One region of the Rhodococcus sp. MPR-R1B genome, then DNA from elsewhere that is predicted to be linked to it. Evidence: riboswitches for the same ligand, from Rfam matches in the RefSeq annotation. Region 1 holds a riboswitch; each other region holds the start of a gene.
The links. A riboswitch is a leader RNA that binds a small molecule or an ion and turns the genes downstream of it on or off. The one in region 1 is predicted to bind cobalamin.
Positions count from the first base shown of each region.

Region 2: linked by a shared signal. The riboswitch ahead of AC1Q61_RS28855 (ABC transporter substrate-binding protein) and the one ahead of AC1Q61_RS09435 (CbtB domain-containing protein) in region 1 are both predicted to bind cobalamin.
Region 3: linked by a shared signal. The riboswitch ahead of metE (5-methyltetrahydropteroyltriglutamate--homocysteine S-methyltransferase) and the one ahead of AC1Q61_RS09435 (CbtB domain-containing protein) in region 1 are both predicted to bind cobalamin.

Region 1 is NZ_JBXAFO010000005.1:90,436-100,981, reverse strand. It holds gene AC1Q61_RS09465 (hypothetical protein) at 1-817, opposite strand, end outside; gene AC1Q61_RS09460 (hypothetical protein) at 877-1,788, opposite strand; gene AC1Q61_RS09455 (helix-turn-helix transcriptional regulator) at 2,013-4,700, shown strand; gene AC1Q61_RS09450 (HIT family protein) at 4,740-5,165, shown strand; gene AC1Q61_RS09445 (alpha/beta fold hydrolase) at 5,150-5,887, opposite strand; gene mhuD (mycobilin-forming heme oxygenase MhuD) at 5,933-6,241, shown strand; cobalamin riboswitch at 6,330-6,468, shown strand; gene AC1Q61_RS09435 (CbtB domain-containing protein) at 6,494-6,688, shown strand; gene AC1Q61_RS09430 (CbtA family protein) at 6,679-7,455, shown strand; gene AC1Q61_RS09425 (flavin-containing monooxygenase) at 7,515-9,350, opposite strand; gene AC1Q61_RS09420 (hypothetical protein) at 9,491-10,546, opposite strand, start outside.
Region 2 is NZ_JBXAFO010000033.1:704-11,249, reverse strand. It holds gene AC1Q61_RS28870 (ABC transporter ATP-binding protein) at 1-404, opposite strand, end outside; gene AC1Q61_RS28865 (FecCD family ABC transporter permease) at 401-1,441, opposite strand; gene AC1Q61_RS28860 (class I SAM-dependent methyltransferase) at 1,438-2,190, opposite strand; gene AC1Q61_RS28855 (ABC transporter substrate-binding protein) at 2,191-3,204, opposite strand; cobalamin riboswitch at 3,263-3,443, opposite strand; gene AC1Q61_RS28850 (siderophore-interacting protein) at 3,485-4,342, opposite strand; gene AC1Q61_RS28845 (hypothetical protein) at 4,499-4,657, shown strand; gene AC1Q61_RS28840 (SDR family NAD(P)-dependent oxidoreductase) at 4,824-5,615, shown strand; gene AC1Q61_RS28835 (DUF1254 domain-containing protein) at 5,666-7,006, opposite strand; gene AC1Q61_RS28830 (nuclear transport factor 2 family protein) at 7,108-7,509, shown strand; gene AC1Q61_RS28825 (DUF6131 family protein) at 7,674-7,829, shown strand; gene AC1Q61_RS28820 (hypothetical protein) at 7,965-8,441, shown strand; gene AC1Q61_RS28815 (AI-2E family transporter) at 8,506-9,663, shown strand; gene AC1Q61_RS28810 (hypothetical protein) at 9,671-9,886, opposite strand; gene AC1Q61_RS28805 (DUF4235 domain-containing protein) at 10,074-10,343, shown strand; gene AC1Q61_RS28800 (RidA family protein) at 10,366-10,546, opposite strand, start outside.
Region 3 is NZ_JBXAFO010000002.1:201,040-211,585, forward strand. It holds gene AC1Q61_RS03645 (hypothetical protein) at 1-566, opposite strand, end outside; gene AC1Q61_RS03650 (homogentisate 1,2-dioxygenase) at 563-1,762, opposite strand; gene AC1Q61_RS03655 (MarR family winged helix-turn-helix transcriptional regulator) at 1,871-2,422, opposite strand; gene AC1Q61_RS03660 (TetR/AcrR family transcriptional regulator) at 2,527-3,141, shown strand; gene AC1Q61_RS03665 (ABC transporter substrate-binding protein) at 3,316-4,914, shown strand; gene metE (5-methyltetrahydropteroyltriglutamate--homocysteine S-methyltransferase) at 4,973-7,237, opposite strand; cobalamin riboswitch at 7,397-7,605, opposite strand; gene AC1Q61_RS03675 (helix-turn-helix domain-containing protein) at 7,703-8,140, opposite strand; gene AC1Q61_RS03680 (response regulator transcription factor) at 8,361-8,990, opposite strand; gene AC1Q61_RS03685 (sensor histidine kinase) at 8,987-10,111, opposite strand; gene AC1Q61_RS03690 (ABC transporter permease) at 10,112-10,546, opposite strand, start outside.

The sequences.
Region 1 (10,546 bases):
ACACCGCTCGCGACCCGTCCGGCGACAGAGCGATCAGCAATCCCGTCAGCATGAGCAGGAGCGGCAGCACTATTGCCGCCGCCCACCGGACCCTGTTGACGGGCCGGACAGCCATGCCGTCACCGGACCGAACTTCGCTTCCGCGATCGGCCGCTACCAGCGCAGCCCCTATCGCCAGTTGGGTCCGCTCGCCGAGAAACAGGAAGCCGAGACCTGCCAGTTCAGCGGCTTCCGCGGACGGCTGCCGAGAGTCTTCCTTCACGAGCATCGCGACGAGCATCTTGGGCACAGGGTCTCGTTCGGCGACGAGGAGGTCCAATGTCGCAGCAAATGTCGAGCTGTCCGCAAGCAACTCGGCCGTGTCGTAACGATGCGCCGAGTCCACGACGCCTGCTCTCGGGTCGACGGCCGCGATCACGGTCTCACTGCCGTCCGGCCAGAACGCGAGAATCGGCGAAACACCAATGAGAGCGTCGACCGTCCGCAGGTAGGCAAGCCGTGCGTCGAGACCGTTGACCAACTCGATGTTCTCGAAAGGACTGGAGGACAACGAATCCGAGACATGTTCGCGCACGTCCGCACGCTCGCACATCACTCCGACGACGGTGGGGCACAGATTCGAGCGCAGGGCTCGACCGGTGGCGACCTCGGCCGCGGAGGCGAGTGCGCGCGCCGACGCTTGCGGAGAGGGAACAGTCCCGTCTGCACCCCAGGGGTGACGGAACTCGTCGATCGAGCCCAGAAGGGGTGTGTCTGCATCTACGAGAGCTGTTGAAATTGACTGATTTTCGAATACAACGCCCAGGCTTTCACGCACTGGATCCTCCATTGACTGCTACTGACTGTTACGAGTGTTGCCATTCCTGCGAAGCTGTATCAGAACGTCAGGCCACCGACCGCCATTGCACCTGGTTCCAGCACCACTTCCACCGGCGCTCGGCCGTCGACCGTGACGCGATACGTCCCCGGTAGCAGTCCGACAAACGAGAAGTGACCCTCGAACGGTTTCACCGTCCGCGCTGTCGCGTGCCCGCATTGATCGACGCCGTCGATCACCACCGCCTCCGAGATGCCCGATGTCACCAGACCTGAGATTCGTCCATCTGCCGAGACAGCAGCCCACTGGCTTCTCTGACCACCAACAGAAATCCCGTACGGATCACACACTCCCGGGGTGGTCGCCACCCGCACCGTGACATCGCCCGACCGCACGCGAACCGCCCCCCGATCTGCGGTGACCAGTGCAGCGATCGGTAGACCGTCGGCGTCTTCCCGCTTTCCCGCAGTCATCGTCGCCGTTCGGGTGAAGTACCGGTCCGCGTCCAGATTGCCTATCAGGCAATGTAATCCGACCTCGTCGACACCCGAGCCGTCTCCGCAGTAATCAGGCACGGACGGCAGAACGAAACCTCGAGGCACCGGAAGTTGCACGACCACGTCGGAGAGCGGGTTGCCCCGGACACCGATGTCGATGACATACGTCACCGGATCACCCTCTCGGACAATGCCGTTGGACGGGCCCGAATCGAGCCCTGGACCGTCAGCGGGATCGAAGGGCGGTGCACCGTCAATCGCCGTCAGCTCGACGGTGAAGGGAGGCACGAACTCTCCCTCGGCCGCCAATCGAAGATCCGACTGCATCGGCAGCAAGCCGAGCGCAGCAGCGCCGACCGCCAGAGCTCCGGTCACGACAACTATGCCGATACCTCGCACTCCTCGGCGCCACGCTCTCGGCCGGAGTCCGACGACAACGGCCTTCGACCGCACCTCTGACAGACGAGTTCGCACGACGCTCCTTCGATGTCTGACTCTCGGGCCTCCGACAGGCGCTCGCGGCCACATTTGGCGAATCCCGAGCTACGTTCAATAGAAGTCGCTCGAGGGACTCGAAAGCCAATGGTGACGGCGTGATTGTGTGGGTGAACTTCTCTCAGCCGGGGTGAATTCCCGGGTGAATTGCCCGGGATGGCACGCTCTGGATTCGCACCAGCTACGCTCCTCCCTGTAGATAGATGGATCGAGACAATCCGCCCAAACTCTTCAATCATTGCGGGGCGCGAAAGCAGAAAGGGTCCGCGCTGATGTTCGGGATGGACGGCCACGACTGGGCAGCTATTCCAGAAAGGCGCACCCTCGCGACGTCGATTCCCCGGCAAGCGCTCTTCGACAAACTTGACCGACGTGCCGCGCTGACAATCGTCCGTGCACCGAACGGCCACGGGAAATCGTCGTTGATCGCATCGTGGCTGCGCGCCCATTTGGCATCCGAACGAATACTCGTCTGGGTCTCGGCCCCACGGCCCTCGTCGACACTCGAAGATTTCTGGGCCGTTGTCCTCGATCGAATCCACGCTGCCGGAATCGCACTGCCCGACGTCGACGATCTCGCCGATCCTTTCACCGCTGTCGCCAAATCCCTGAACGCCCTCAGCCGCCCCGTGCTGCTCGTGCTGATCAGGCCGGATCTGATATCGGAACCAGAGTTGGACGATCAGTTGATCGAACTCCTCGCCCTCTGTCACAACCTGGACCTCGTGGTCACGCTCTCGGGCTTCGGCATGTTCTCCGAGCCGTACCTGCTCGACACGGACCACGAGGTGATAGGCGCGAGTGAGCTGTTGTTCACGAGAGCCGATACCGCCCATTTGCTCGCACAAGCTGACGTAAACACGACTGACGGTGATGCCGAACAAATCACATCCCTGACAGGTGGGCTGCCAGCGCTGGTTCGTGTCGCCGTTCCCGCCGTCCAGACATCGGGTAGCCGCAACCGCGAGCAGATGATCAGGAAGAACATCGCGCAGGCGATCGACGACTACGTGAACAAATCCGTTCTCATGACCGCTGATCATGTGAAACAACTCGAGTTCCTGCTCGCGACGGCCTTTGCGCGATCGATCACCGTCGACATCGCCGCCATGCTGTTCGAGTCCCAACACCCTGAGGATGGCGAGACCGTTCATCAGATTCGCGTGCGCCTGGCGATACTGGAGACAGCCGGGTTGTTGTCACGGGTCGAGACCGAAGCCGAAGAAACCTGGGAGCTGCCGCCTGCAATTCGTCGATCGATACTCGCGCACCAAAAGCGCGCTGGAGTCGATCCGGCGCAACGTCTTTCGTTCCTCGCACACAACCGACTCGACCACGGTCATCACGCGTCGGCGCTGGACTACGCGGTCGAGGCACAGAACTGGACCCTGGCAGTAGACATCGTCGAGCAACACTGGGTGACGATGATCGTCCACAATCTGGACTCGGTTCGCTCTGCTCTCCAACGGATTCCGGCGGAAGCTGCGGACAAACACTCTGCCGTGGAGGCGGGGCGCGCACTGTTCACGATGCATCCGAGCGAGCGCTCGACGGTAGTCGACTTGCTACCCGAATCGCCGGCAGAACTGTGGGCTCTCGGCGCTGAATCCGGCGCGAAGGACGCCTTGAGCATTGCCTGCGTTCAATCGATCATGCTCAGGATGGCAGGCGAGTACGGGCTCGCAGCAGAAACCACCAGGCGCCTGTCTCATCTCAGTCGCAGTGCGCTGGAGAACAACCCGGAAGCGGTCAGCGCACAGCTCCCTCTCATGCGACTTCAATGGGCGATCAATTTTCAATTGAGCGGCAGGTTCACAGAATCCACGATCAAGGCTCGAATGGCGTACCACGGCGCCCTGTCTCAGGGAGTCGACTTCATCGCTCGTAACTCTGCGGGAAGTGCCGCCCTGAATTGGGCGCTGGCTGGTGAGCCGCGGCAGGCCACACACTGGTCCGAACTCGAACAGAAGCATCCGGACCCCGGCGGTTGGCTCGAACCTGTGGTCAAGATCGCCGGCCTGACAGCGCGGGCGCTCACTGCTCTCGACACACTCGACTTCGACGACGCACGTCTCGCATTGACCGAACTCGGTCTTCCGTCCGACACCGAGGAACTGTGGGCATTCGTCGTCTATGCGCATTGCCAATTCGCCTTGACCTCCGGCGACCACACTGCGGCACTACTGTTGCTCCACAATGCGATCGAAGCACATTCCAAGCAGTACACGGCTACATCTTTCGCGCTTCCTCTGTTGCAATCCGCAGAGATCGATCTCTTGCTCGCTCTCGGACAGGGGAACAATGCCGTAGCACTGGCCAAGGAGATCATCGATCCTGCCGCCAATCCGTGGACGCTCACGTCGGTGGCGCGTTTACGTCAGCGGATCGGCCAGAACGAGGCCGCGGTGGCGCTGTGTCACCAGTTCGACTGGTCTGGCGTATCCTATCCGCGGGCACAGATGGAATCGCTTCTGGTGCAAGCGGTTGCACACTCCGAGCTGGGTGAGCCACGCCTCGCCTCTCAGGAGTGGTCCAGAGCGTGCAGCATCGCGGATCAGACCGGACTTCTACGTTCGTTCGCGACCATCGCATCGGCGGACGTCGAGAAACTCGAATCGATGGCCGAAACGAAATCGCGTGCACTCGCCGAGTTCTCGAAAAGGTCGCCTGCGGAATCATTTCCGGAATTCGTACATATCGTGGAGTTGACCGAACGCGAGCAGAAAGTCCTCTCACTCCTGGCGCTCGGCATGGGGTCGGCTGCGATGGCCGACAAACTGTACGTGTCCGTCAACACCGTCAAGACTCAACTGCGCACTCTCTACAAGAAGCTCGACGTACACAATCGAAACGAAGCGATCACGAGGGCACGCCAACTGCGCTTGCTGTAGTCCGGGGTCGGATCTGATTTCGGACTACATTCTGTAGGCATGAGCACCGATTCCTGCGTCTTCTGCAAGATCGTCGCGCTGACCGAGCCGGCGATTCTCGTTCACGAGAGCGAGACAACTCTCGCATTCCTCGATGCACGGCCGGTGAGTCGCGGACACACCCTGGTGGTCCCCAAGCGTCATGCAGAGAACCTCGATGCTCTCGAAAGTCACGAAGGCGCAGAGATGTTCCGCGTCGGCACGCTCATCGCCGGAGCTCTACGCCGCTGCGACATCGCCGCTGACGGAGTCAACTTTCTCGTCAACGACGGGCGTGCCGCGGGCCAAACCGTGTTCCACTCGCACCTGCACGTCGTCCCCCGCCATCGCGGCGACAAGGCGAAGTTCGCTGCTGGACTCCTCGCCAGGCGAGCCGTCGAGCTGGAGCAGGTGGGCGCGTCGATCCGAAGTCAGCTCACGGTCTGAAGGAATTCCGTCACCACTTCGCGATAGCGCTGCGGTTGATCGTCGTGGACCAGGTGGCCTGCATCGGCAATACGTACGTACCGAGTTCCCGGCCTCTCGGCCATCTCTCGCATCTGTCCCTCGGGGGTGATGGTGAACTCTCCCTCGATCAGCAAGGTCGGCACCTCGATCGCCTTCCACTGATCCCAGAAATGCCTCGTGCCCCACTCCTCCGAGATGTCGCGGAAGGTCGACACGTCGCCGTGCAGGTACCACCCGTCGTCGCGGCGGTCGAAAGAGTCGAGAAAGTACTGGCCGGCGACGGGGCCGAAGAATTCCTTCATCGCCTCCTCGGAAGCAAACGGCTGCGGCCACGCCGAGATCATCTGCGCCCAGTCCGCAGCGGTGCGTCCACGAAAGTCCGGGGCCATGTCTTCGAGGACCAGCGCACAAACCTTTTCGGGATGCGCGGCGGCGAAGCACCACGCATGCAGAGCCCCCATCGAATGACCGATCACGATCATCGGCTCCTCGATGGACGCAACCGCCGATGTCAGGTCCTCGACGAATGCCTCGGTAGTCAGTGCCGCTGGCGCCGGCCTGCCGTGACCGGCAGCGTCAAAGGTGTAGACGTGGCCGAACTCGCGGATCCACGGCACCTGGCGTCGCCACGTTCGGGAGCTGCCCATGAGGCCGTGCAACAACAGAATCGGTTGTCCCGTTCCACCTTCGTCATGCAACACGAGTGTCACGGTACGCGGTGAAGGTGCGCGGGTAATGTCGCTTGCATGGCAGTCGTGAAGATCAATGCAATCGAGGTCCCCGAGGGCGCCGGCCCCGAACTGGAGAAGCGCTTCGCAGCACGCGCTCACGCAGTCGAGAACTCCCCGGGCTTTCTCGGATTCCAACTCCTCCGCCCCACCGCCGGTGAGAGCCGCTACTTCGTGGTGACTCAGTGGGAGTCCGAGCAGGCGTTCGCCGATTGGCGTGACGGCCCCGCCCGTGAAGCCCATTCCGGCGAGCGCGCGAAGCCCGTCGCTTCGGGTGCGTCGTTGCTCGAATTCGAAGTTGTCCTGGACGTCGCCGCAAAGAGCTGATCTCGAGCGATTGTGCCTGCCTTGGCGGGCACAATCGACGGTCATCTCGGCTTCACGCGTTGACACGGTGCGTGCTGTAGTGCAAAAGTTCGCATGTAAACGCGATGGTCCGACAGGAATCCGGTGAAAGCCCGGAGCGGTCGCGCCACTGTAATTCGAGGTGAAGTGCCTTTTTCGGCACGACTATTTCGACAGCCAGACACTTCGGCCATCGCATGGACCTAGGGGACGCGAAAATCCCAGGAGGCTTCGATGGCTCTCGCCTATTCTCCCGATACGTCGATCGATTCGACTCGTCTTGCTTTCCTCGCCGCTGCAGTAGTTCTGTTCGCGATGCTGGCTCTCTACCTGGTCGGATTCGACCAGGGCGCTATCTCTCGCACCGGCATGTACATGCATGAATTGATGCACGACGGTCGACACTTGATGGGCCTGCCGTGCCACTAGTCGACAATTTCACGAAGCTTCTCATTCGTGGTTTGTTGGCTGGTCTGATCGCAGGCATCCTTGCCGGCGGAGTTGCATTCGTGCTGGGTGAACCGCACGTCAACGCTGCCATTGCGATCGAAGAAGCCAACAGCGCCACCGGTGAGGTTTCCGGCGAAGCCGCTGGGCATTCGCACGGTGACGAAGAAGAACCACTGGTGAGCCGCAACGGGCAGCGCGCCGGGCTGTTCCTGGCCACAGCGCTTGCCGGACTGGCACTCGGGGCGATCTTCTCGGTCGTTGCCAATTACGCTCGACGACTCACCGGAATGTCCGGGCCGTTGTTGGCGATCACCATCGCCGTCGGTGGTTGGCTGGCTATCGAGGCCGTCCCCTTTTTCAAGTACCCGGCCAATCCGCCGGCCGTCGGAGATCCCGACACCATCAACCAGCGCACACTGCTGTGGCTGGCCGCCGTGATTCTCGGGCTGCTGTCCGTCACCGCGGCAGCAGCGGCGGCAAAGGCAGTTTCCGGGCACGAGTTCCTCAGCGTGCGCATCGCTGCTCCGGTGGCTGCATTCCTGGTGATCGCCACGATCGGTTACGTCTCGCTTCCCGGCATCAACGAGGTGGGCGAGGACTTCCCGGCAACTCTGCTGTGGGAGTTCCGACTTTCCTCGCTCGCTACGCAGGCGACGCTCTGGCTCGTACTCGGGTTGGCATTCGCCTTCCTTACCGAGCGCGCGACCAAGAACAGCGAAGTAGCAAAGAAGTACGCCCTTCGCTGAACCTGCTGTGCGCCTTTATTAACCTCCCGCGGTTAATAAAGGCGCACAGCAGTTCTTTTTCAGCTCAGATGATGCACTTCTTGCAGTCCGTACACCGGCGTCGGGATGCCCTCGTAACGCGCCTTCAATTGCAACGCCAAGTACAGCGAGTAGTGGCGCGACTGGTGCAGATTGCCTCCGTGGAACCACAGCGCTTCCTGCTGCGTCGGCTTCCACATGTTGCGCTGCTCGCCTTCCCACGGTCCCGGATCCTTGGTGGTGTTCGACCCCAGGCCCCACACCTTGCCGACCTTGTCGGCGGTGTCCTGACCGATCAGGTCCGCCACCCAGCCGTTCATCGAGCCGTAGCCGGTCGCGTAGACCACCACGTCGGCAGGCAATTCCGTACCGTCTTCGAGAATCACGCTGTTCTCGGTCAGCTCACGAACATTGCCGTGCGCGAGCTTGATGTCTCCATTGGCAACCAGTTCGGCAGCGCCGACATCGATGTAGTAGCCCGAGCCACGGCGTAGGTACTTCATGAACAGGCCCGAACCGTCGTCGCCCCAGTCGTGCTCGAAGCCCGCCTTCTCGAGGCGATCGTAGAAATCCTTGTCGCGCTCACGGATTGCGTCGTACACCGGGATCTGGAACTCGTGCATGATCCGGTACGGCAGCGAACCGAACGTGAGGTCCGCCTTGTGTGTCGTCATGCCGGCGGCCAGTGCTCGCTCCGAGTACAGATCGCCCAAGCCCAAATCCATCAGCGAATCCGACTTCACGATGTGCGTCGAGCTGCGCTGCACCATCGTGACGTCGATACCGTTCTCCCACAGTGCGCCGCAGATGTCGTGCGAGGAGTTGTTGGCCCCGATCACGACGACCTTCTTGCCCACGTACTGATCCGGGCCGGGGTGCTTGCTCGAGTGGTGCTGATCGCCGAGGAACTTGTCCTGCCCGGGGAACGTCGGAACGTTGGCCTTGCCGGACATACCCGTCGCCATCACCAACTGCTTGGGACGCAACGTCAGCTTCTCGCCGTTGCGGTTGACCTCGACGGTCCATTCCTGGGTCTTCTCGTCGAACGACGCAGAGGTGCAGGTCGTGGAACTCCAGTACGGAACCTCCATGACCTTGGTGTACATCTCGAGCCAGTCGCCGATCTTGTCCTTGGGCGCGAACACCGGCCAGTTGTCGGGGAACGGCATGTATGGCAGGTGGTCGTACCAAACCGGATCGTGCAGGCACAGGGACTTGTAGCGTCCGCGCCACTGATCGCCGGGTCGCTCGTGGCTGTCGATCACGATGGCCGGTACTCCGAGCTGACGCATCCGGGCGCCGAGCGCGATGCCGCCCTGGCCGCCGCCGACGATCACGACGTAAGGCTGTGTGGTGTAACCGAGTTCGCGGTCTTCGATCTCCTTCTGCTCGGCCCACGTGATGCGGTTCGGGTCTGCCCCATGCTTGGCGCCGCGCGGACGACGAGTGCCCTTACCTTCTTCGTACCCCTTCAACTCCTGCAGCGACGTCAGCAGGGTCCAACCTTCATCTCCCTTCAAACGAAGGTGTCCGTGCGCGCGACCGGTTGCAGTCTCGAACTCGATCCAGGCTGACGTGACGCCGTCGGCTTCGTCGGGTGTCTCGGTGGTCCGGAATCCCGAAGGATCGGTGTCGTCGAGACGCTCGGAGAGCATGTCGGCAATCTGCTCGCGACCTTCGACGGTCTTGATGTTCCAGGTGAACGACACCAAGTCGCGCCAGAAGCTGTCGAGTGCAAATTTGCCTGCCACACGCTCGATGTCACGAGCCGCGAGGGCCGACTCGAAGTCCGCCAGCCAGGCGTCGACGCGCTCCTGAGGTGTCACCGCCGTCAACTTCACCTCGGGGGTGACTGCGGAATCGATGGTTTGCGTCATCACTTCTCCTTGTTTGTGAATGTGACACACAGCACATCCCATAAGTGGCCCCGGTCACAAGCGTTGCAGTCTGTTGCAATCAGTGGACGCGGTGCCGGCGTCCGACACCGGTTGCCCGCACCGATGTGCGGGCAACCGACTCACCCCTCAGCAGGCTTGAATTTGCCGAGTCCCAGCGACTGAAATCCCACGACGTAGAACAACGTCCACAACACGGCCCAATCCACGAAACCCAGTGCATTGCCGTGTAATCCGTCGACAACTGCCGGCTCGTGAAGAATGTGCTCTGCTGCAAAGCGGTAATAGAACAAGAATGTGACCACCGCGAGCACAAACGTGAGCAGCGCGCGGATCGCCAGGTTGACCCCGTCCGCAAAGCCCGTGGGTTTGTTACCGAAGGCGTTGGCCCAGAAGATCATCCAGAAGGCCCAGCACACACCGAGCTGCGCCGGGAACTGATGGACCACACCACCCAACTCGGCAACGGCATCGCTTCCCACCAACACCTTCACGACCGGAAGTGCCACGAAGTACAAGCCGGTTCCGACGGCGAAGTTACCGATCGTGGCTGCGAGCGCCGTCTTACCGCCGCCGCCGAACAGTCGCCACGGCCAGTTGTCGAGCGTCTGGCCAGTCAGGATCACGACCACCACGACGCAGTAGAACCACCCGAGTACGGTGTCGACGGTCATCAACGGATCCGTGGCGGACAGCGACACGGACGGCAGACCGAACACGAAGTACAGCGCCAGCGTCGGAACGGCGACAAACGCGATCTCACACAAACCCACCAACGGCTGCTTCATCCCCAGGGAAGTCCACGGCCAATGCTGCCAGTTCAGGACCACCATCACCCAGGTCCCGAAGCCGAAGAGCACGAACAGCGCACCCGCGAAATATCCGAGGCCGCCCTCACGATCGGCCGCGAAATCCGGGTACAAACTCCCCAAGCCGTTTGCCAGGAGCCACGTCACCACGACGGCGAAGGCCGCGGTCGCGACCATGATCGCCAGGCCTTTCGCCGGCTGTGGGAGTCGATCGAAGCCGGCGAACTCGCAATTGAAGCCGATGAACACAACAAAAAGGATTGCCCAGAAAAGCGCCGCGTTGAACGGCAGAGGATAGAAACTCCAGGGACTGGTGGTCGGATCGGCCAGAAGGTACCAACTCGCCACGGCCAGCACGAGAACGATCAC
Region 2 (10,546 bases), on a different contig from region 1:
GACCGGTCCAGCATGCCGGCGAGATCGGTGTGTTCGATCGCTGCCCGGACGGCGTCGCGATCGGAATCCGACTGCCCACCCCACAGTCCGCGGTGCGGTGTGCGTCCGAGTTCGACTACCTCCGCGACCGTCAGATCGATCTCGGTGTTGCTGTGCTGATCAACGGTCGCGATCCGACGCGCGATGTCGCGGCGTTTCCAGTCGGACAACGGGGTTCGGTCCAGGGTCACGACACCGGATGTCGGACGATTGTGCCCGGCAAGCAGTTTCAGCAGCGTCGATTTCCCCGAACCGTTGGGGCCGAGAAGCCCCACCGTACTTCCGGTTGTAGGCGAGACGTCGAGGTCGTCGACTATGAGCGCCCCGCCGACCCGCCAACTGACGCCGGTAGCTTCGAGTGTCATGGCCTGGCCTTCCGTCTCCAGAGGATGACGGCAAACGCAGGCACACCGACCAGCGCGGTCACCACACCGGCCGGGAGTTCCTGCGGCGCAATGGCTGTGCGTGCCACAGCGTCGACCCAGACAAGGAAGATGGAGCCGATCAGTGCGGACGCGGGCAGGAGTCGGCGGTGGTTCGAACCGACGAGAGCCCGCGCCGCGTGCGGGAGGACCAGGCCCACGAAGCCGATGGCACCTGCGACGCTCACGATCACCGCGGTCATCAAGGCTGTTGCCAACAACAGGGTCACACGCACCCGCCACACGTTCACCCCCAGCGACGACGCCGCGTCCTCGCCGAAGGCAAAGGCGTCGAGTGCGCGGGAGTGAGTCAGACAGACCACGAGGCCGACTGCGACCACCGCAGCGCAGAGTGCGACGTCGAGCCAGTCGGCGCCGCCGAGTGAGCCCAGGAGCCAGAACATCACGCCGCGGGTCTGCTCGGGATCGGCCGAGGTGATGACGATGAACGAGGTGAGCGCGGAGAACAGTTGGGTCGCGGCGACACCGGCCAGGATCACCCGGTCCGGCGTGCCGCCGGCCGCATGGGCGAGCAGCAGCACAAGGGCGAAGGAGATCACCGCGCCGATGAAGGCGCCGCTCGACAGGCCGATCAGTCCCGACCCGACTCCGAGGATCACGATCAGTACGGCACCGGTCGAGGCGCCGGACGAGATACCGAGGACAAACGGATCGGCCAGCGGATTGCGAAGCAGCGATTGCATGATCGCACCGCACAGCCCGAGACCGGCACCGCAGAGCGCGGCGAGCAGGGTGCGCGGCAGACGGAGGTCCCACACGATGCCGTCACGGATAGGGGTGACGTCCGCCGCGGTACCGCCGAGATGGCCGACGACAATCGAAGCCACCTCACCGACCGACAGACCGGCCGGCCCCAACGTGATGGCAACGGCGGCTGATCCGGCCAGCGTGACAACACCGATCACCCACAGCAGGGTGACGGTCGTCGGGTTGTCACGCAGCCGAACTCTTGTCGTCATCTCACGCCGTAGACCACGTAGTCGTCGAACAGTTGCCAGACCGTCCCCGACTCCCGAAAACCTGCTTGCGCGAGCGCCGCCAACTGGAAGTCGACGGCTGTGGGCGCGGTGGCGTCACGTCCGGCGAATCTGCGCTCTCGCTCGTCGGTCATTGGTCCGATGCCGTGAGTGGCCCGCAGCTCGTCCCACCAGCTGTCCCACTCGGGAGCGCCCGCAGCAAAGGCGGAGCGTTGCGTCTGCTCGTCGTGAGCGTTCGCCCATCGGCTTATGACGGGGGATCGGCCGTCGAAGCGAAAGTGATCACCATTGAGCAGAACGCCGGCAGGGCTCAGCAGTTCGCGGCACTGCCGATACACCTCGACGAGCTGCTGCGGTTGCAACCAGTGCAGCGCGGTTGTCGACACTATCGCCTGAACCGGCGCAGCCACCGAATTCGGCCAATCGGCTCCCGCCAGGTCTGCGTCGATCAGCTGCAGTCGGTCACCGAAACGCGTCGACGACTGGCGGGCGAGCTCCAGCAGCATCGGGTCGTAATCGATCCCCACAACGCTCGCATGCTCGAACTTTTCGAGAATCCGGGCGCTCAGTGAACCCGGCCCGCAGGCCAGGTCGACAACCGTGAACGGGGCGTGCGCGTGCTGCAATTCGAGGACGTCGAGAATCACGTCGAAGCGCTTCTCACGGTCGGCGATGTATGCCGCCTGCTGGTCGTCCCACCGACGCACCAGTTCACAGATCTCCGCGGACATCTAGACCACACCCAACTGGCGCAGCCCGTCGGAGAGCTGTTCGATGCCACCGACATTGCGGATCGAGGGATCCATCGTCGTTCCTTCGAGGATGATGTAACGCTTGTTCTTCACTGCGGTGAGCTTGCTGGCGACCGGGTCCGATTCGAGGAACGCGATCTTGTCTGCGGCACTGTCGCCGTCTCCACCGCGGTCGAGATCTGCGAGCACCAGCACGGTCGGGTCTCGATCGAGGACACTCTCCCAACCGATTTCGGGCCAGTACTGCTTGTTGTCGTCGAAGGCGTTCTTCGCACCCACCGCGTCGGTCATGATTCCCGGTGCACCGCAGCACCCGGCGAAGTACGGAGTCTTCGTGGCTGCGTACCACCACGCCAGCGTCACGTTCTCAGCTCCCAGTGCCGCCGTGGCGGTGGCCGCGCGATCCTTCAAATTCTCGGTGAGGTCGACACCTTTGTCCTTGACATCGAACAGTGTTGCCACGTCGTCGATTTCGTCGTACAAGTCGTCGAGCGTGAGGGCCTTGCTCTGCTCGGCATCCTGACCGGTGCACTCGCTGGGTGACTGATATGTCGCGACACCGAGGTCGGTGAACTTGATCCGGTCGGCGATGCCCTCCGAGGTGAACGTGTAGTTGAACGTCGTGTAGACCATGTCCGGTTCGCGTTCGAGGACACTTTCGAATGACGGGAACTCGGTGTCGAACGCCTGGACCTGACCACGCGCCTCGCGCAGTTCTGGGAGGACATCGTCATCGCTCATGGCGTACCCGGCCATCCGGTCCTGCACTCCCAGTGCGAACAGCATCTCTGCTGCAGGTTGATTTACCGCGATTGCCCGTTCGATCGGTCGCTCCACCGTGACGTCTCGGCCACAGTTCTGGACTGTCACGCGCGATTGTTCGGAAGAGTTGGATTGTCGGGCAGCACTGTCGTCGGAGGAGCAGGCAACCAACGACGCGCTCAACAGGGCAGCGACGGCGGCGGCGGGTAGGCGAAGTCTGGACAGACGCATGGAATCTCGTTCTCGCAGGGGCTCGTTCGCGGAGCCCGTTACCGTGTGAACAGGCGCCTGTTGACCCCTGCTGCCAGCCGGTATTCGGACTCGAGATCGCCCCACCCGAGCGCCTTCCCAGATTCTCATCCAGTGGCGTAAGCCCGGGCGGTCACCCTCACCGCTGCGCGTCAGTTCCGGATTCACACCGGATTCCCTGACCCCCTGTGTGGAGGTCCGCTGGCACAGAGGAACTTATCACCGCAGTGCACCGCCGGTCAGGTCGGCTGGTGTGAGGCAATCAGATCTCGATGGCCAGGTCGTCGATGTCGGTGAGGGTTCCGCCGTCGGCGAGGATGCGCTCGTAGTTCTCGCGTCGACGGAGGTCGATTTCGGTGTTGCTGACGCCCTCCTTCCAATATCCGAATATCGCGACGTCGTTTTTGTCGAGTCCGACGGTCGATCGAAAGTGCTTCCGGATTGCGCGCATCTCGTTGCGTTCACCGGCGCCCCACACGACGTAGCTCGCGGGATTGGCGAGCTCGCGTGCTCGTACCGCCAGTGGGCCGTCGGGCTCGGCCGGATCTGCGCTCACGCGGTGAAGCTCCAGGCCGGGGAGGGCGGGCAGTTCGGCGAAGGCGACCTCGTCATCTGTTGTGACCCAGCCGATTCCGACGACGTCGGTAGGTAACTGCTCGATGATCGAGTGCAATGCGGGTATTGCGGTGCCGTCCAGAAAAAGTGCGATACGTCGACCAGGAACATCAGGGATCAAGAAGTGTGGCCGCGGACCGGTGAGGCCGAAGGTGTCACCGACGGCCAACGTTGCTGCCCACCTCATCATCGGACTGGTCTGTCCGTGCAGGACCACATCGACGACGATCGATCCGCTCGCTGAATCGTAGGAACGCACCGTGTACACGCGCGAAGCGTCGTCGAAGGCCGGCCCGAGATTCATGCGTACGGTCACATTCGGGCGTGACCAGGTCGGATCGTCGGTCGACTCCGTCAAACGAGCCGTGATCCGCAGCAGGTGATCGCTCGGTCGCTCCATCGCTTCGACGATCGCGAGAACGTCGTTGAGTCCGCGATTGTGGTCAGCGGTCCTTAGGACGGTCGTCGGGGGAGTTGTTGTGCGCGAGGCGTCTGCATGTGTCATCGACTGTGCTCCTGGATCGGGTTTTCGGGATGCCGCCAGGTTAGTGCTGCCTAAGTCGAGCGAGTTGTCCAGAAGTGACATCTGATTACCTGAATGATTCGGGTCTCGAAACGACGCGGTTGAGCGAGTGGTGCCGGCGCTGCTACCGTGCCTGTGATGTCCATACGCCGCTGTTCTCTCGCTTCCGGCCGTGCACTGCGCACGGCCCGATTCGGCGTAGCGACTTTCCGACGTGGGCGTAAGGCGATCGACCGCCGCCCGTCCGGTCTTGTCTGGATCGAAAGAGCCTTGGCCGCACCGGCCGGATCCGTCTGACATTCGCCACTTCGGCGAGCATTGCCTCGCCGAGATTTCGCAGTGCCACACCTGTTGCAGTGCTGCGCATTTCCCGTACCTGAAGTTTCTCGCGGGTGAGTTGTGAGTGTCGGCGCCACCGAGCCTGGAATGCCAGCCAACTCGTTTTCGTGAAAGGTACACAGCAATGAATCGTTTCGAAGGTCGTCGTATTCTCGTCACCGGCGCAGGATCTGGAATCGGGCAGGCCACCGCGCTGCGGTTGCTCGCCGAAGGTGGCCGCGTGGTCGCTGCCGACATCTCCGAGCAGGGTTTGGCGAACACCCGGAAATCGGCAGAACATGCTTCGACGGAGGATCGCCTCGACACCGTCGTCGTCGATATCGGTGACGAGAGTTCCGTCATCAAGGTTGTGGGTCAGGCGATTTCGACTCTCGGGGGATTGGACGTACTGGTCAACGCCGCCGGGATACTGCGTGGTGGGCACACCCACGAGACCTCGCTGGACCTGTGGAATCAGGTGCTCTCCGTGAATTTGACGGGCACTTTCCTCGTCACCCGCCAGGCACTGCCGGCTCTCCTCGCCACCGCCAACGCAGTCGTGGTGAATTTCAGTTCCACCTCCGCGGCCTTCGCGCACCCGTACATGGCCGCGTACGCCGCAAGTAAGGGAGGAATCCAGTCCTTCACTCACGCACTGGCTCTCGAATACGGCAAGCAGGGTCTGCGTGCCGTCGCGGTGGCTCCGGGCAGTGTGAAGAGCGGGATCACCGACACTACGGCGTCGTACTTGCCGGAAGACACCGACTGGTCGCTCTTCGGCAAGTTGTCACCGATTCTGAGCACTGATCTGGAGTCCGGTGGTGCCCCCATGGCCGGGCCGGAAAGTGTTGCGGGAGTTATCGCGATGTTGGCATCCGACGATGGTGCCTTCATCACGGGCACGGAGATCCGTGTCGACGGCGGCACACACGCCTGATTCTGAGTCCGTCTGACGGCCCGCACAGGCAGGCCGTCAGACGCGAGCCGTCATTCTTGCGAGCGAGTGATGGCGGGGACGACGTAGGACTGATCGAGCACGGCGGGCGAAGGTTCGTACATTCTCAGTACCGGTCGGAAATCCCCGCGCGGTGCGGGCAGCCAGTTTGCCTTCGCCGTGGGATCTTTCGGCTCCTCGTGGCTGATCGTGATCGTCAACGCACCGTCGGCGTCGTGGACGATTCCTGGAGTGCGGTCGCCGATCGAGTATCGGTCGACGGGGTTCGCCACGAGGAAGAAGTCCGGCACCGAGTACATCGTCAGCGACCAGAAGGCGCTCACCGGCGGAGTGGGGTCGAGTCTTATTGTGTAGGTGTGGGTTCCGTTCAACTGCTCGCCCTGATCGTCGACGTAGGTCATGATGTACGCCGCTTCGTAAGGGTGGTTGCCCCACAGCCCGCCCTTGGCAGCCGCGGCGCGTTCGACGATGCGCAACTTGGGATCGGCGATCTTGAATTGTGAATCGTCGATTGTGCCGACCTCGAAGTAGTCGAGGTTGTAGTCGAAGGCGTGGAATGTGAGCTTCCATCCGTTGACTTCGGGGCTGGAGCCTTTCGTGAGGGCCTCGAGCAGGTTCTTCTCACCGATCGTCAATCCGTCAGCCAACGCGGCTGCCTCGTCGGCAGACAGCGATACGTAGGGAGAGGCCCCGTGCTCGGTGATTCCGATCAGGGAGAAGGAATCCTGGAGTTCTCGATCTCGCGGGGCCGGCGGAAACGCCTGTGACCAGATGCGGAGTTTCTCGAGGAACAGGAGGTCCTGGCTTACCCCGGGTTCGGGCACTGGGAGACCCGCCGAGTTTCCGGTGGAGTCGACGACGGTCAGCGTGGTGGCGTCCTGCAAGGCGTGCACCGCAGGGAGGTCGTCGTCGCCACCGCATGCCCACCGGCCCACGATCGACGCAATGTTCGTGGGAAATCTGATCACCGTGGTCTGGTCCGCCGGGGTTCCCGTCCAGGTGGGTGGGACGAGAAGGAAGTCTCCGCTCTTCGTGCCGGTGGCCCGATGCCCGACGTAAGCGAAATTGTTTGTCCAGGCGTCCACGAACTGGAGGACGTAGTAACGGCCATCGGTATCGGGGACGTGCAGCGCAACGGGGCCGACAGAGAGATCGATCTGCGCCATGGAATACACGGTGTCGTTGTTGATCGTGACGAAAGTGTCTGCCGGCCCGGCCAGTGTTCGGGCGTGGCTGAAGGTGTTGAAAGGTGCGGCGGGGTTCGCTCCGACACCGTTGTGAACATACCGATGGACCTGGTCGAGATTGAAAACGAGGGGAAATCCGTAGATATACGCCTGAGCTGCAAGCTCGGTGCGACTGGTGTCTGTCATCTCTGCCCTCTCGTCGTGCACGTCGGTTCGAAGTCCACCCTGCGGGAACCCTGCCGTCGGGGCATCACCCGCCGAGGGTGACGACGGTAGAGGGAGAAGACATGTCGGATCAGGAGAGTGCGGCATTGGTCGCTGTCGCAGACGAGTGGAACGTCGCGATGTGCTCGAACGACGCCGAACGGATCGGCGATTTCATGGCAGACGACTGGGTGATCGTCTCGGAATCCGGAGTGTCGACCAAAGCGGAGTTCCTGGGTTTCGTGGCCTCGGGCGACCTGACTCATTCGACGATGGACCGCGTCGGGAGCGCTCGCGTGCGTTTCTTCGGTGACGTCGCACTGTTCACCACGCGGATCGTCAATACCGCGCACTACGGCGGCAGACAATACGACGCCGACGAGTGGACCACCGACGTGTTCGCGCGGCGAGACGGTCGTTGGTGCTGCGTGTTGAGCCACATCACGCCGGCGGTCGAGGCGAAGATCGAGGACGTGGAACTATGACGTAGAGATAAGAGAAAGGCTGATGTTTTAACGGTGACACTATTGGGTAGTAATACGAGTTTCGCATTTATGAATGTATTTATCGGATTTATCGATTGTGAAGTTTCTGTAGTAGCGTCAGTTGAGTAGATCATTTTGATACGCATACCGGATGAGGTTCTCACATGATTGTTCTCGGCATTATTCTGGCGTTGATCGGCTTTTTCACGGGGTTGAGCATTCTGACCACCGTCGGCATCATCTTGGTCGTCGTAGGTGCAGTTTTGTCCATCCTCGGTGCTACCGGGCGCGCAGTGGGCGGACGAAAAGTCTGGTATTGATCAATACTGCGCGAGTAGCTGAGAAGGCGGTACCCGATCTCTTCGGAGATCGGGTACCGCTTTTTGTGCTCCAACTGGTTTTCGGTCTCTCTACCCCAAATTATCGATCTGAGCGGCATCGGGTAAACATGAAGGATGCTTTCTCGAGACCATGACGAAGAGAAATCTGCCGAGCGATTCAGATTCCCTCGCAGATGGAATCAGGTTGACGAATCGCGCCGCGGTTTGGTGTTGGCGTGGGTGGCCTTCACGTTGACGTTCGGCGGAGCACGTCTGGTGACCTGGTTGATCCAGATCGATACCAGGGATGTCGGCGACATCAGCGCCGGTGGCACTCATCTGCATCACTACCTGTGGGGAATTCTCCTGTTGGCGGGAGTAGCGATCTTCGGACTCGTCGACCGAAGTCCTCGCGCAAGAACCTGGATGGGCATCGCCTTGGGTATTGCGCTCGGACTCATTGTCGACGAAGCCGCACTACTGATCACTCTCGACGACGTCTACTGGCAGAGCGACGGTTGGCCGAGCATCGCCATCGCCGTGTCGATCATCGGTGTTGTGGGAACCGGGCTCGCGCTGACACGGAGCGGAGCGGAGAAGCCTCGAGGTTGATCCGACTGCGGCACGGGTACTCACCCTCGAGCCGGGAAGTCGCGCGGATCGTGAGGTGGCTTGGATGGATCCCAGTTCCGCGGACACATCACCGGATTCCGAAAGCGAAGTTCAACCGATAGATCCGATGGCGGAAGCCGAACGTGAAGCCGCAGCATTGGCGACGCCCGTCCGGCCGCTGGGCGAACCCGGACCGAGATTCGATCGTCGTTCACCGTTCTTCATCGGACTGAGCGCCGCGGCCGGAGTTGCCGTGACGTACGCGGTGATCGAGGTGCTGCTTGCGGCGCGGGGCATGTTGATCCTGATCGTGGTCGCATTGTTTCTCGCGGTGGGCATCGAACCGATGATCGTCTGGCTGGAGCGGAGACATTTCCGGCGCTGGATCGCGGTCACCGTGGTACTCCTCGGAATTGCGGTGATGCTCGCGCTGTTTCTCGTTGCTGCGATCACTCCGCTGGTCGAGCAGGGACGTCAGTTCGCATCACACGCTCCCGAACTTCTGACACACATTCGTGACCGGTATCCGATCGTCAGCGACCTCGACGAGAAGTATCACCTCGAGGAGCACCTCACCACCCAACTGGACGGTTCGGGGTCTGCGCTCGCGACGGGTTTGCTCGGAGCGGGGCGGGCGGTGTTCAGCGCAGTCGCCGACGCTGGAATCGTTGCTGTACTGACGACGTACTTCTTGATCGACTACCCACGAATCCGCACGAATCTGTATCGGCTGGTGCCACATTCGCGGCGGCCACGAGCAATCGCCATCGGTGATCAGATACTGGCAGGTGTGGGTGGATACGTCCTCGGCAATGTTCTGATCTCCGTGATCACCGCAGTGTGCACCTTCGCGTGGTTGTTGATCTTCGACGTGCCGTATCCGTTGATCCTGGCGCTGCTGGTCGCTCTGCTCGATCTGATCCCGATAGTCGGTTCCACGATCGCAGGGGTTGTCGTCGCCCTGGTCTCCTTGACAGTCTCTGTCCCAACGGCATTGGCGACAGTTGCATTCTTCATCGCGTTACGTCTGCTCGAGGACTACCTGCTCGTTCCGAAGATCATCGGGAAGACGGTAGCGGTCCCGGCGTTGGTGACTGTGGTCGCGGTCCTGTTGGGCGGAGCGTTGCTCGGTATTGTCGGTGCGTTGCTGGCGATTCCGGTCGCTGCGGCCTTGCTGCTGCTTGCAAGGGAGACGCTCTTCCCGCGCCTCGACGCTTCTTGACCGGCTTCTATCGGACGCTTCGCGCGCGACGCCGAGAACCAGGATTCGGCTTGGGGCACATCCGAGTCGGGATGGTTTCTCCCTCGGCGGTGATACGGAATACCGAGACTTTCTCGCTACAACCGTGATTCAGATCGACCGCGTATGCGATTGCGGCGCGATCCGAGACGAAATCTTCCATCACCGTTGTACCGTCCGGTAGTTCGATTCTGTAGTTTTCCATGACTTACACAACCTTCTTTCGCTAAGACGATCCTACCCGGCTCGAGAAGTGGCAAACCCGTGGAACACAACGTGCGACAGTCGTCTTCGTGCCTCGCCGGTGCAATGTTTCGATACCTCGCCTGCTGGGTAGTGAGAGTCGGTCAGCCGCTCAGGCGGTACGTATCGAACCACGGAGGATCCGCGCAATGAGCGCAGTATCGAAAGCGATGTACAAGCCACTCTCACTGGCGACCAGCGTCCTGGGCGGCATCTTGGCCGGCGCTGTCTTCCAGCAGGTGTGGAAGCGCATCGGTGACGACAAGAATGCGCCCGAGCCCAAAGACTTGAGCAGGTCGAGCAAGGAAGTCCTGATCGCCGCAGCCCTGCAGGGAGCCATCTTCGCTGTTGTGCGAGCCGCAGTGGATCGTGCGGGGGCAAAGGGCTACCGGGCCCTTGCTCATGAAGATCCTCGGTAGGAACGCCCGGTTCGGTTCGAGTTCAGTCGACGACGGCCGCGATTGCCTCGATCTCGACCAGTTGATCGTCGTAACCGAGAACGGTCACACCCATCAGAGTGCTCGGGGCGTCGTGATCACCGAACGCGTCGCGGACTACCTCCCACGCCGCAACCAGGTCGGCTTGATTGCTCGACGCCACCAGAACGCGGGTGTTGATCACG
Region 3 (10,546 bases), on a different contig from region 1:
AGTCCCGCAGTCGCCTTGAACGGGATATTCGCTCGGACAACGGATATCACCGCATCGGCGAGCTCTTCCTCGTTCGGGTACGCCTCGGCGACAATCCCGCCGGTGCGAAACTTTGCGGAATGCCCGGCAGTTTCGAGAGCTGTGAGATAGCCCGCGCGCCGATCACCTCGAGGCACCTCGACAAAAATGTCGACGTCGGGATGAGCGGCATGGACACGAGAGAGTTCCTCGAAGGCCGCATCGGCGTCCAACCCGTCAGGAATTCCCACCTCGACGGCGGCGACGTGAACACCAGGGATGGCGAGCGCGTTCGAGAGTGCGGCCGCCGTATCGGATGGGCCGGCCGGCACGGTCAGGCTCAGCGTCACCGGGCTGTCCGCTGAAACGTACGCAGCCAGTTCGCTCAGTCGCGGCGCGGGAAAAACGAAAGGCCCGACCAGTGCGTCGTAATCCGCCTGCAGGTAGGCGGCGTGGGCCGGAATTGCCTCGGCGAGAGGAGCATTGCCGGGTGGGAAGAGTGCTGCGTCGTCGCACAGGCCACGCAGGAGTGGGGAGATGATCGTCATTGCCTAGGCCCCCGCCCTGCCCAACTCCAGGCGTACGCTTCGTCCTCGCAGGCCAGGGCTCCCTCACCCAATTCGAGGGGCCGGAACGTATCGACCATCACGGCGAGCTCGTCGAAGAACTCGGCGCCGATGCTCCGCTCGTAGGCGCCGGGTTGTGGTCCGTGGGCGTGGCCGCCGGGATGAATAGATATCGAACCCTGTCCGATGCCGGAACCCTTGCGCGCCTCGTAGTCACCGCCGCAGTAGAACATGATCTCGTCCGAGTCGACGTTCGAGTGGTAGTACGGCACCGGGATCGACAGGGGGTGGTAGTCGACCTTGCGCGGAACGAAGTTGCAGATCACGAAGTTGTTCCCCTCGAACGCCTGGTGCGCCGGCGGCGGTTGGTGAACACGGCCCGTGATCGGCTCGTAGTCGGAGATGTTGAAGGTGTACGGGTACAGGCAGCCGTCCCAGCCGACGACATCGAAAGGGTGCGTGGGATAAACCATTCGGGTGCCGACGATGCCCGCCGACGTTCGGTGCTTGACCAGTACTTCGACGTCGGTTCCTTCGGCGATCATGGGCGCGATCGGTCCGTGCAGGTCTCGTTCACAGAACGGTGCGTTCTCGAGCAGCTGGCCGAAGCGGGAAAGATAGCGCTTGGGCGGGACGATGTGACTGTTCGCCTCGATGGCGTAGGCACGAAGTGGCTTGTCACCCTTGGGGATCCATCGATGCGTTGTGGACATCGGGATCAGGACGTAGTCACCTTCACTGGCCTCGAGTGCACCGAAGACGGTCTCGACGGTCGCCTCGCCAGATTCGATGTAGACCATCTCGTCGCCGATTGCGTTGCGATACAGGGGAGATGGCGCTGCCGCAACGACGTAGGACAATCGCACGTCGGCATTTCCGAGGATGAGACGACGGCCGGTTACCACGTCGGTCTCGTTCCAGGTGCTTTCGGGAAACAGCGTGTGGAGTTTCAGATGGCGCGGTTTGAGGGGATGGTTGGGGGTTGTGCTCTGATCGCGCAGTTCCCAGACCGTTGCGTCGACGATGGCCGACGGGATCTCGCGGTGGTACAGCAACGAAGAATCCGAGGAGAAACCTTCCTCTCCCATCAGCTCTTCGTAGTAGAGGTTGCCGGACTCGTCACGGTGTTGGGTGTGACGCTTCGGTGGGATGTTGCCGAGTTGTCGATAGAACGCCATGACGGGGCTCCTTCTGTGCTGTTCTGCCTGGCTCACCTCCACCAGATAGTAAACACATTAACTAAAATGATGTGATGAGTGCAACCCTCCAAGGGGTTCGGGTCTATGTCAGTTACGTCCGCGTACGTCGAACTGGCTGCGGTTGGTGATCAGTTTGTCCAGGAGCATGACAAGAATTCGCTGTTCGGCCTCGCTCAGGACGCTTACCCAGGCGTGTTCGCGTTCGTTCTGCTCGCGAAAGGCTTCGACCATGGCTTCTCGGCCCTTGGCGGTCAGGTACAGCTGGACGGAACGGCCGTCGTTCTCGGTGGGCCGACGATCGATCAATCCGTCTGCCAGCAGCGACTTGGACAGATTGGAGACCGCTGCCCTACTCATGCCGGTGAGCTCGGCGGCAGCCTTCGGCTCGATCGGACCGGCCAGCCAGGTGACGAACAACAGCCTGAAGGAGGACCATGACCAGCCGCGAGGGCGGTGGATCGACGACTCGAGATCGTAGGTGACCACGTTGGAAGCCCGATTGAGTGTAAGTAGTACCTCGGTGGCCAGCTGGTCGCGAAAGCCGTGTTCGGTGGCCAGTCGCTTGTTGGCCAGTTCGATGAACGACCAGAAGTTCAGCACGCCGACGGTTGGCTGGTCATCGGTTGTCCGGTCAGTCATGGACTAACCCTAGCGCGATCTGCAGTTGATTAATCCATGTATTAGATCTCGGGGTTACGATGAAACTTCGCAACCCGGCACTGCGGTCAGGATTCTGAACTATCGTGACGCGCGTGACTGCGCGCAGCGACGAGTTTCCCTTGGACGTCGACCTCATGTCGGTGGGGCAACTCGAGCGGAGAGGACGACTGACCACGGCGGTGGTCGAGATGCTGGCCGAGATGCCGTCGGATCGAATCCAGATGAAAGACGTCTCGGAGCGTTCAGGCGTCGCACTCGGAACGCTGTATCGCTACTTTCCGACCAAACAGCAACTTCTGGCTGCGGCGATGACGGCGTGGAGCGGTCTCGAATCGGTCCGTCGTCCTGAGAAGTTGCGGGCAGACGGTGGTGAGAACAACGCGTACGAGCGGGTTCTGGCACTTCATCGCCGCGAGATGAAGGCATTCGAGCGTAGGCCCTACTTCGCTCGGTTGGAGATCGAACTCCATTCGTCCTCGGATCAGTTCGTGATCGAGTCGTTGGATCTGCGCGCAGCGGCACATCGGAGAATGCTGTTCGAGTTGATGGACGGCGTCCCGGCCGAGACGGCGAGGGTTGCGGCCGTGGCAATAGGCGGCACGATGCTGACGGCCCTTGCGCTGTGGACCAGTGGCCGGATCGGATTCGCAGAGGCCCAGCGGAACGTCGAAGACGTCATCGGGCTGGTAATTCGCTGAACGGTTTCAACCTAGAATTCAGTTCTTGTTTCTTCTGTCATGAACGCGAATTATCGCTTCGGCTTTGTGAAAACGAAGACGCAGGACGAGACCTTACCTAGAATTCACTTACAAATATGTCGGGGTGTCCGATCCAGGGATCGACGTATCCGTGAACTGTGAAAGTGAGTCGCAATGAAGCGCTCGTACCGAGTCCGCGCTCGAATCTGGATGGTTGTCCTGGCGTCGGCGACGCTGGTGGTGACGGGGTGCGCCGGTAGCAGCCAAGGTACGACCACGGATGCATCGGACGTGACGGTCGGAGTTGTCGGTGACCAGAACAACGGGGGAGAGCCGCGATCGGGTGGCACCGTGTCGTTTGCCACCTACAACGGGATCAGTAGCCTCGATCCGGCTGACCGTCAGGACGGCGGCGCTACCGGTGGTAGCGAAATGGCAGCCATCTACGACCTTCTCATGCGCTTCGATACGTCGGCGGGCGAGTATGTTCCCCACTTGGCTCAGTCGTTGTCGGCCAACGGCGACAACACGGTGTGGACACTGAAATTGCGCGACGGCGTCACCTTCAGCGACGGCACTCCGATGGACAGTGCGGCAGTCCTGTGGAGCATCGATCACTATCTGCAGAAGAAGGGAACTCACGCGCTGGTGTGGAAGACCGCTGTGCGCGAGACGAATTCACCGGATCCGAGTACGGTCGTCTTTACATTGGCGCAGCCGTGGGACGAGTTCCCGATCATGTTCACCACCGGTCCCGGCATGATCGTCGCGCCCTCGTCGATGGCTACCGGCACGTTCACCCCGATCGGGGCAGGCCCGTTCACCGTCGAGAAGTTCGCCTCCCAGGACGAATTGGTGCTCGCTGCCCGTCCGACGTACTGGGACGGGGCGCCGTACCTCGAGAAGTTGCGCTTTCCCGCAATCGTCAACGAGAAGAGCAAACTGGAAGGATTGCACACCGACGGAATCCAGGTTGCCTATCTGAAGTCTCCCGACTTCATTCACGAGGCTTTCGAAGCCGGTGATCCCGGATTTGTGTACTCGGCCAGCATGGCCGGAGTTCTGGCAATCAATCAGCGCGACGATCGGGCAGCGAAGGACGAGCGCGTGCGTAAGGCGATTGTCGCTGCGGTGGACCCGAATACGTTCAACGAGCGAGTTCAGGGCGGCTTCGGCGAACCCGGCACCGACATGTTCGCGTCGTGGTCGCAGTGGCACGGATCGGTGGCCGGGAACGGCTTCGACCCCGAGGCGGCCAAGAAGTATCTCGCCGAGGCGAAGGCGGACGGTTACGACGGAAAACTGACGTACGTCGGGATGAACGATCCGGCGACACAGCGCAGCGCACTGACGTTTCAGTCGCTCTTGCAGGCAGTGGGTTTCACGGTCGACATCACCTACGCAACCAGCATCAACGATCTGATTTCCATGCTGTACGCAAAGCATGACTACGACGTGTCCTACTTCGCGTTCAACGTGCTGGAAGAGTCACCGTTCGTGCGTATGTACGGCAACCTGTTCAGCGATTCGCCGTCGAACATCCTCGGTTACAAGAACGCTCGGATGGACGAGTTGCTCGGCAAGCTGCAAACAGCGTCGGGCGAGGATGAGCGGCGAGCCGTCATCGACGATATTCAGACCGTGGTCAACGAGACGGCGCCGATGGCCGTGGTCAACTCCGGCAAGGTCTTCATCCCGTGGCGCGAGAACGTCCACGGAGTGACCCCGAGTGCGGACGGGATTCTGCTCTTCGGCAATACGTGGTTGAGCTGACCCCCGTGCGCCTTTTTGGTAGTTCCCACTACCAAAAAGGCGCACAGGGGCTTTGCCCCTAAAGCTCCGCTCGTACCAACTTCGCGGCTTCGACGAGGTTACGAAGCGATGCTTCGACCTCGATCGGCCCCCGTGTCTTCAATCCGCAGTCCGGATTGACCCACAATCGTTCGACAGGAACAGCTTTGAGTGCCTCACGCAGGGATTCGGCAATCTCGTCGACGCTCGGCACCCGCGGCGAGTGGATGTCGTAGACACCCGGGCCGACGCCGAGATCGAACCCGACCGAACTGAGATCGTCGAGGACCTCCATGTGTGAGCGCGCCGCCTCGATGGACGTGACGTCCGCGTCGAGGCCGGCGATGGCGCCGATCACCGCTCCGAACTCGGAGTAGCACAGGTGCGTGTGGATCGCAGTGGAATCCGCGACGCCCGAGGTAGCCAACCGGAAGGCGCCGACCGACCAGTCCAGGTAGGCGCGCTGATCCTCGGCACGCAGTGGGAGCAGTTCTCGCAGAGCCGGTTCGTCGACCTGGATGATTCCGATTCCGGCGGCCTGCAGATCGACGGTCTCGTCTCGAATTGCCAGTGCGACTTGATTTGCCGAGTCGGCGAGGGGTTGGTCGTCACGGACGAACGACCAGGCCAGAATGGTGACGGGTCCGGTGAGCATGCCCTTGACCGGCTTGTCGGTCAGGGACTGCGCGTACGTGATCCAGTCGACGGTCATCTGCTTCGGGCGCGAGACGTCGCCGTACAGAATCGGCGGACGCACGCAGCGGGTGCCGTACGACTGGACCCAACCGTTGGCGGTGGCGAAGAATCCGTCCAACTGCTCCGCGAAGTACTGGACCATGTCGTTGCGTTCCGGCTCACCGTGAACAAGCACGTCCAGGTCCAGCTTTTCTTGGAGCGCAACAACTTCGGCAATTTCGGCGCGCATACGGTTGACGTACTCGGCTTCGTCGATCTCGCCCTTGCGCAGTGCTGCGCGAGCGATGCGGATCTTCGAGGTTTGCGGGTACGAACCGATGGTCGTCGTGGGCAGCGGCGGCAGAGAAAGCAGCTCGTCCTGGGCAGCGCGACGTTCGGCGGCGGGCGCGCGACCGGTTGCCGAGTTCAGCACCGCGTCCAGACGGCCTCGAACACTCGCATCATTAAGTCTGCGATCGTCCTTGCGGGTCGACGCGGCCGCTCGTGCCAGAGCGAACTCGTCCTCCACCGACTCTCGGCCCAGTGTGAGAGCGGTTGCGAGAGTTACTACTTCCTTGACCTTCTCGGTGCCGAACGCGAGCCACGAGCGCAGGGCCTTGTCGACATCGGACTCAGCGTCGAGTGTGTACGGAACGTGCAGCAGAGAGCACGACGTGGAGACGGCAAGCGTGTCGACGCTGCCGAGCAAGGCACCCAAAGTGCTCAGTGCCGAGTCCAGATCGGACCGCCAGATGTTTCGTCCGTCGACCACTCCGGCGACGATTAGTTTGCGGGCGAGTTCAGGTACGGAGCCGATCGAATCCTGACCGGCCACCAGGTCGACGGCAAATCCTTCGACGCCGGTGGACGCAAGCGCGGGCAACGCGTCACGCAGCGAACCGAAGTACGACGCCAACAGGATCGACGGCCGCTCGGACAGCGCTGAAAGCTGTTCGTACGCAGCGCGTGCCGCTTCGATTTCCTCATCGGTGCGATCGCCCACGAGGGCGGGTTCGTCGAGCTGAACCCAGCTCGCACCGGCCTTCGCGAGCCGACCGAGTAGATCCGCGTAGAGGGGGAGTAGTTCGTCGAGCCGCGAGAGCAGCGGCTCGTCTGTGCCGACAGCCTTCGAGAGCAGCAGGAAGGTGACCGGTCCGATGACGACCGGGCGGGCTGCAATGCCGTCGGAAAGTGCTTCTGCCAGTTCGGACAAGACCTTGGACGGGTCGAGTGCGAACGTGGTGGACGGTGAAATCTCCGGCACCAGGTAGTGGTAGTTGGTGTCGAACCACTTCGTCATTTCGAGTGGCGCGATGGTGTCCGTCCCACGGGCGGCGGCAAAGTAGCGGTCCAACGGATCGGCGACCGACGCGACGCGGTCGGGCAGCGCGCCGAGAAGAACTGCGGTGTCGAGCATCTGGTCGTAGAAGGAGAAGGTATTGACCGGGATGGAGTCGAGGCCCAGGTCACGGAGGTCGGCCAAGCCCTGCCGACGGAGGTCACGGGCGACAGCCTGCAGGGCGTCGGCGTCGATGCGCCCTGCCCAGTAGCTTTCGGTTGCCCGCTTGAGTTCTCGATGAGGACCGATGCGCGGTGAGCCCAGCACGGTCGAAGTGAATGTTGTTGTCACGGAGTTTCTCCAGATTGCCAATGCATTGATGGCCACTGCCGGCAGACGGGTACACCTCACGAGACCTCGAGTTTCGGCGGACAGTACTGCCCGCACCGCACACGAGGTCCGATGGAGATCTACACGCCCATTCCACGAGGCGGTGGACCGTCGGGCACGGCGTGCCCGACACAGTCGGCAGGTCTTCGGACTCGCGGGCACTCGATCGAGTTGGATCGAACCTACTGGCCGTCGCTTCCCAGGCGGATGCCCAGTGCACATAAACGGCGGTCGTTCCTGCTTACCGCTGCGGGACAGTCCCGGATTTTCACCGGGTTCCCTCTCACTCCGACAGCTTGCGCTGACGGGGCTTCGACGCCGGGAACGGTCTTCGGGGCTCCTCATGACCGCGCCGGGCGAACCAGCTGCATCGACCAGCATAAGGCCAACCCTCCCTGAGCAGTCAAGGAGAGTCGGCGAAGGGCGCTACGCGCGTGACATGTAGGAATTCGAGTCCGGTGGTACGCGCGGAAGATTCTCGGAGGAACGTAGATTCTCCGCCATTTCGACAAGCAGATCCTGCGAAGACGGCGATAGATCGACGACGCGAGAGGTGAGGTTTCGCAGGCGCACGTTGTGCAGCTGTTCGAGGAGAGAGAGGTCCGCCTCGCCGCCCGAGATCGCGGGCGGAGTTTGATCGGACGGGGCGTAGAAGTAGTCCGGATGGACGTTGAAGAAGTGGGCGAGGGCGGCAACCACTTCGGGTGACGGGTTGGTTCGGACGCCGGTGCGCAGTTGGGACAGGTACGGCGTCGAGATGCGGCAGCCGAACTCGGTCATGCCGCGAACGACCATCGCGTTGGTGACGTGAAAGTCGGCAGTCTCGAACAGCGAGTTCAAGCGATCGTTGAACTGGTTCGACATGAGACGTCCCTTCCCCCGTTACGCACAGGCTCCGTCGATTCAATTAACTGCATCATAGCCAGTTATCGAACGATTAGCTGTTTTGGATTCTCGCGAAGGGGTTTGTTTGCAGGGAAAACCCCTAGGGTAGAAGGTCCCTACTTTGAGTGATCTGGACAAATCGCCGTCAAGAATCGAACGGCGAACTATTTGCCGGGGAAGTGGATTCCGGCCATGCGGATCAGAGCCAGCCGTTCGACTCGGCGATTCTGACGGCTTCCGCGCGCGTCGACGCACCTGTCTTGCCCATCGCGGATGACAGATGATTTCGAACTGTCCCTGCGGACAAGAAGAGCGCCCCTGCGATGGCTGCCACGGGTGCGCCGTCGTGAGCGGCGCGCAGTACTTGGGTCTCACGCTCCGTCAGGGGCGACTCGCCGCTGACGAGGCTGTCGGCCGCAAGGGTGGGATCGACGACGCGCAGTCCGGCGTGGACACGCCTGACTGCGTCGGCCAACTGCCTGGCGGGTGTGTCCTTGACGACGAACCCGCCGGCCCCGGCGTGCAGGGCTTTGCGAAGAAATCCGGGACGTCCGAACGTGGTGACGATCAGGACTCGGGTGTCGGGTGCTGCCTCGCGAAGGGCCGCCGTCGCGGCGATTCCGTCCATGCCGGGCATCTCGACGTCCAGAAGCGCGACATCCGGGCGGTGTTCGAGAACAGCGGCCACAACCTCGTCGCCGCGACCGACCTCGGCCACCACGGAGAGGTCGGATTCCAGATCGAGTAGTGCGGCCAACGCTCCTCGCACGAGCGCCTGGTCGTCCGCCAAGAGCAGCCGTATGGTTGCTCGATCGCCCTGGCTGTTCACTCTGTCTCCTGTTCGACTACCTGAAGTGCAAACCCCTGCGGCTGGGGATGAGTGATGATCACTCGTGCGCCCGACGCTCCGGCGCGCTCGCGTAATCCGATCAGACCGTTGCCGGAAGACGTCGACCCGGCCCCTTGCCCGTCGTCGACGACCGACGCACTATTTTCGTCGACCGTGATCCGGCAGTGGGTCGCACCGCTGTGTCGAACGACGTTGGTGACGCCCTCACGGATCGTCCATGCAAAGAGTTCGCGAAGACGCGTGGGAACCATGTCGGTACTGCTCGGCACCTCGTCCTCGATGCCAGCCGCACGCAATGCCTCTCGTGCTCGGGCTATTTCGACGGGAAGAGAAATCCCACGAAATCCTTCGACGGCCGAGCGCACGTCTGCCAACGCGTCACGCGAAAGTCTTTCGAGGTCGTCGAGTTCGTTGCGCGCACGTTCGATATCGACATCGAGTAGGCGATTGGCCAGTTCGGCTTTGATCGTGATGACGGTCAGCGAGTGTCCGAGGATGTCGTGCAGATCGCGCGCCATCCTCGTTCGCTCCTCCATGATTGCCCGCTGCTCCTGCTCTTCGCGTTCATGGAGCATGGCGAAGTTGCGGCTGATCAGGGACATGATGCCCCAGGTCGCGAATGCGGCCGCGCAGACTCCGAGCGAGAGTCCGGAGTAGTTCCCCCACCCGGACGAGAGGCTGACTATCTCCACGGAGGCCGCGAACACCAAGGCGAGAATGCCGCCGGCGACGGTCGGCAACAGTGTCACCGCTGTCACCGCGAGGTACGGTGCTGCTGCCAAACCTGTCGGCCCGACGCTCACGATCATCACGGCGGCCAACGCGGTCAAGGCGGCCAAAGTCAGTGCAGCTTCGCGAATCGTCGGCCGAGTCATCGTCATTCGACGCCGCTGCTGCGTTGTGGCGAAGGTGTAGAGGTAGAGGGCACTGAAGGCGATCGTCGCGAGAATCCCTGTCCAGCCGCGCAGTTCGTCGCGTAGATTCCATCCCTCGATCAGCGGCCCGCCGAGAAATACCATCCAGACCGCCGCGAAGAGAACGCCGAAACGATTCCGCCGCGGGAGCGCGACGGAATCTTCTCGGTCAGTCGTTTGCGACAACTACACACGCTCCGTATCTCGTTGGAACCGCCAGATCGCTCCGCCGGCGAAGATGGCGAACCACACCAGGATATTGACGATCCAGGTCCAGTGAATGCTATTGCCCGTCAACGGTGCGTGGGCGAGGGCGTTGATGCCGAACATCGGGGTGAACTGTGCGATGGTCGCCCATACGGAACCGTCGGTGAGTGGTACGAAGAGTCCGCCGCCGAATGCGAGCAGAGCCAGTCCCGGTCCGAGCAACTGCATGACGTTCTCACTGGGGAGTAGGTACCCCATGAACAGGCCGAAGGCCGCGAAGATCGACGATCCCAGCCAGGCGATCAATGCCGTTGTGAACCAGAGTGATCCGTCCATCTGCGCCGAGGTGAACGCGCCGACGACGTAGACCACGAGAATCGAGACGAGACCGAGCAGCATCGCCATGATCAGTTT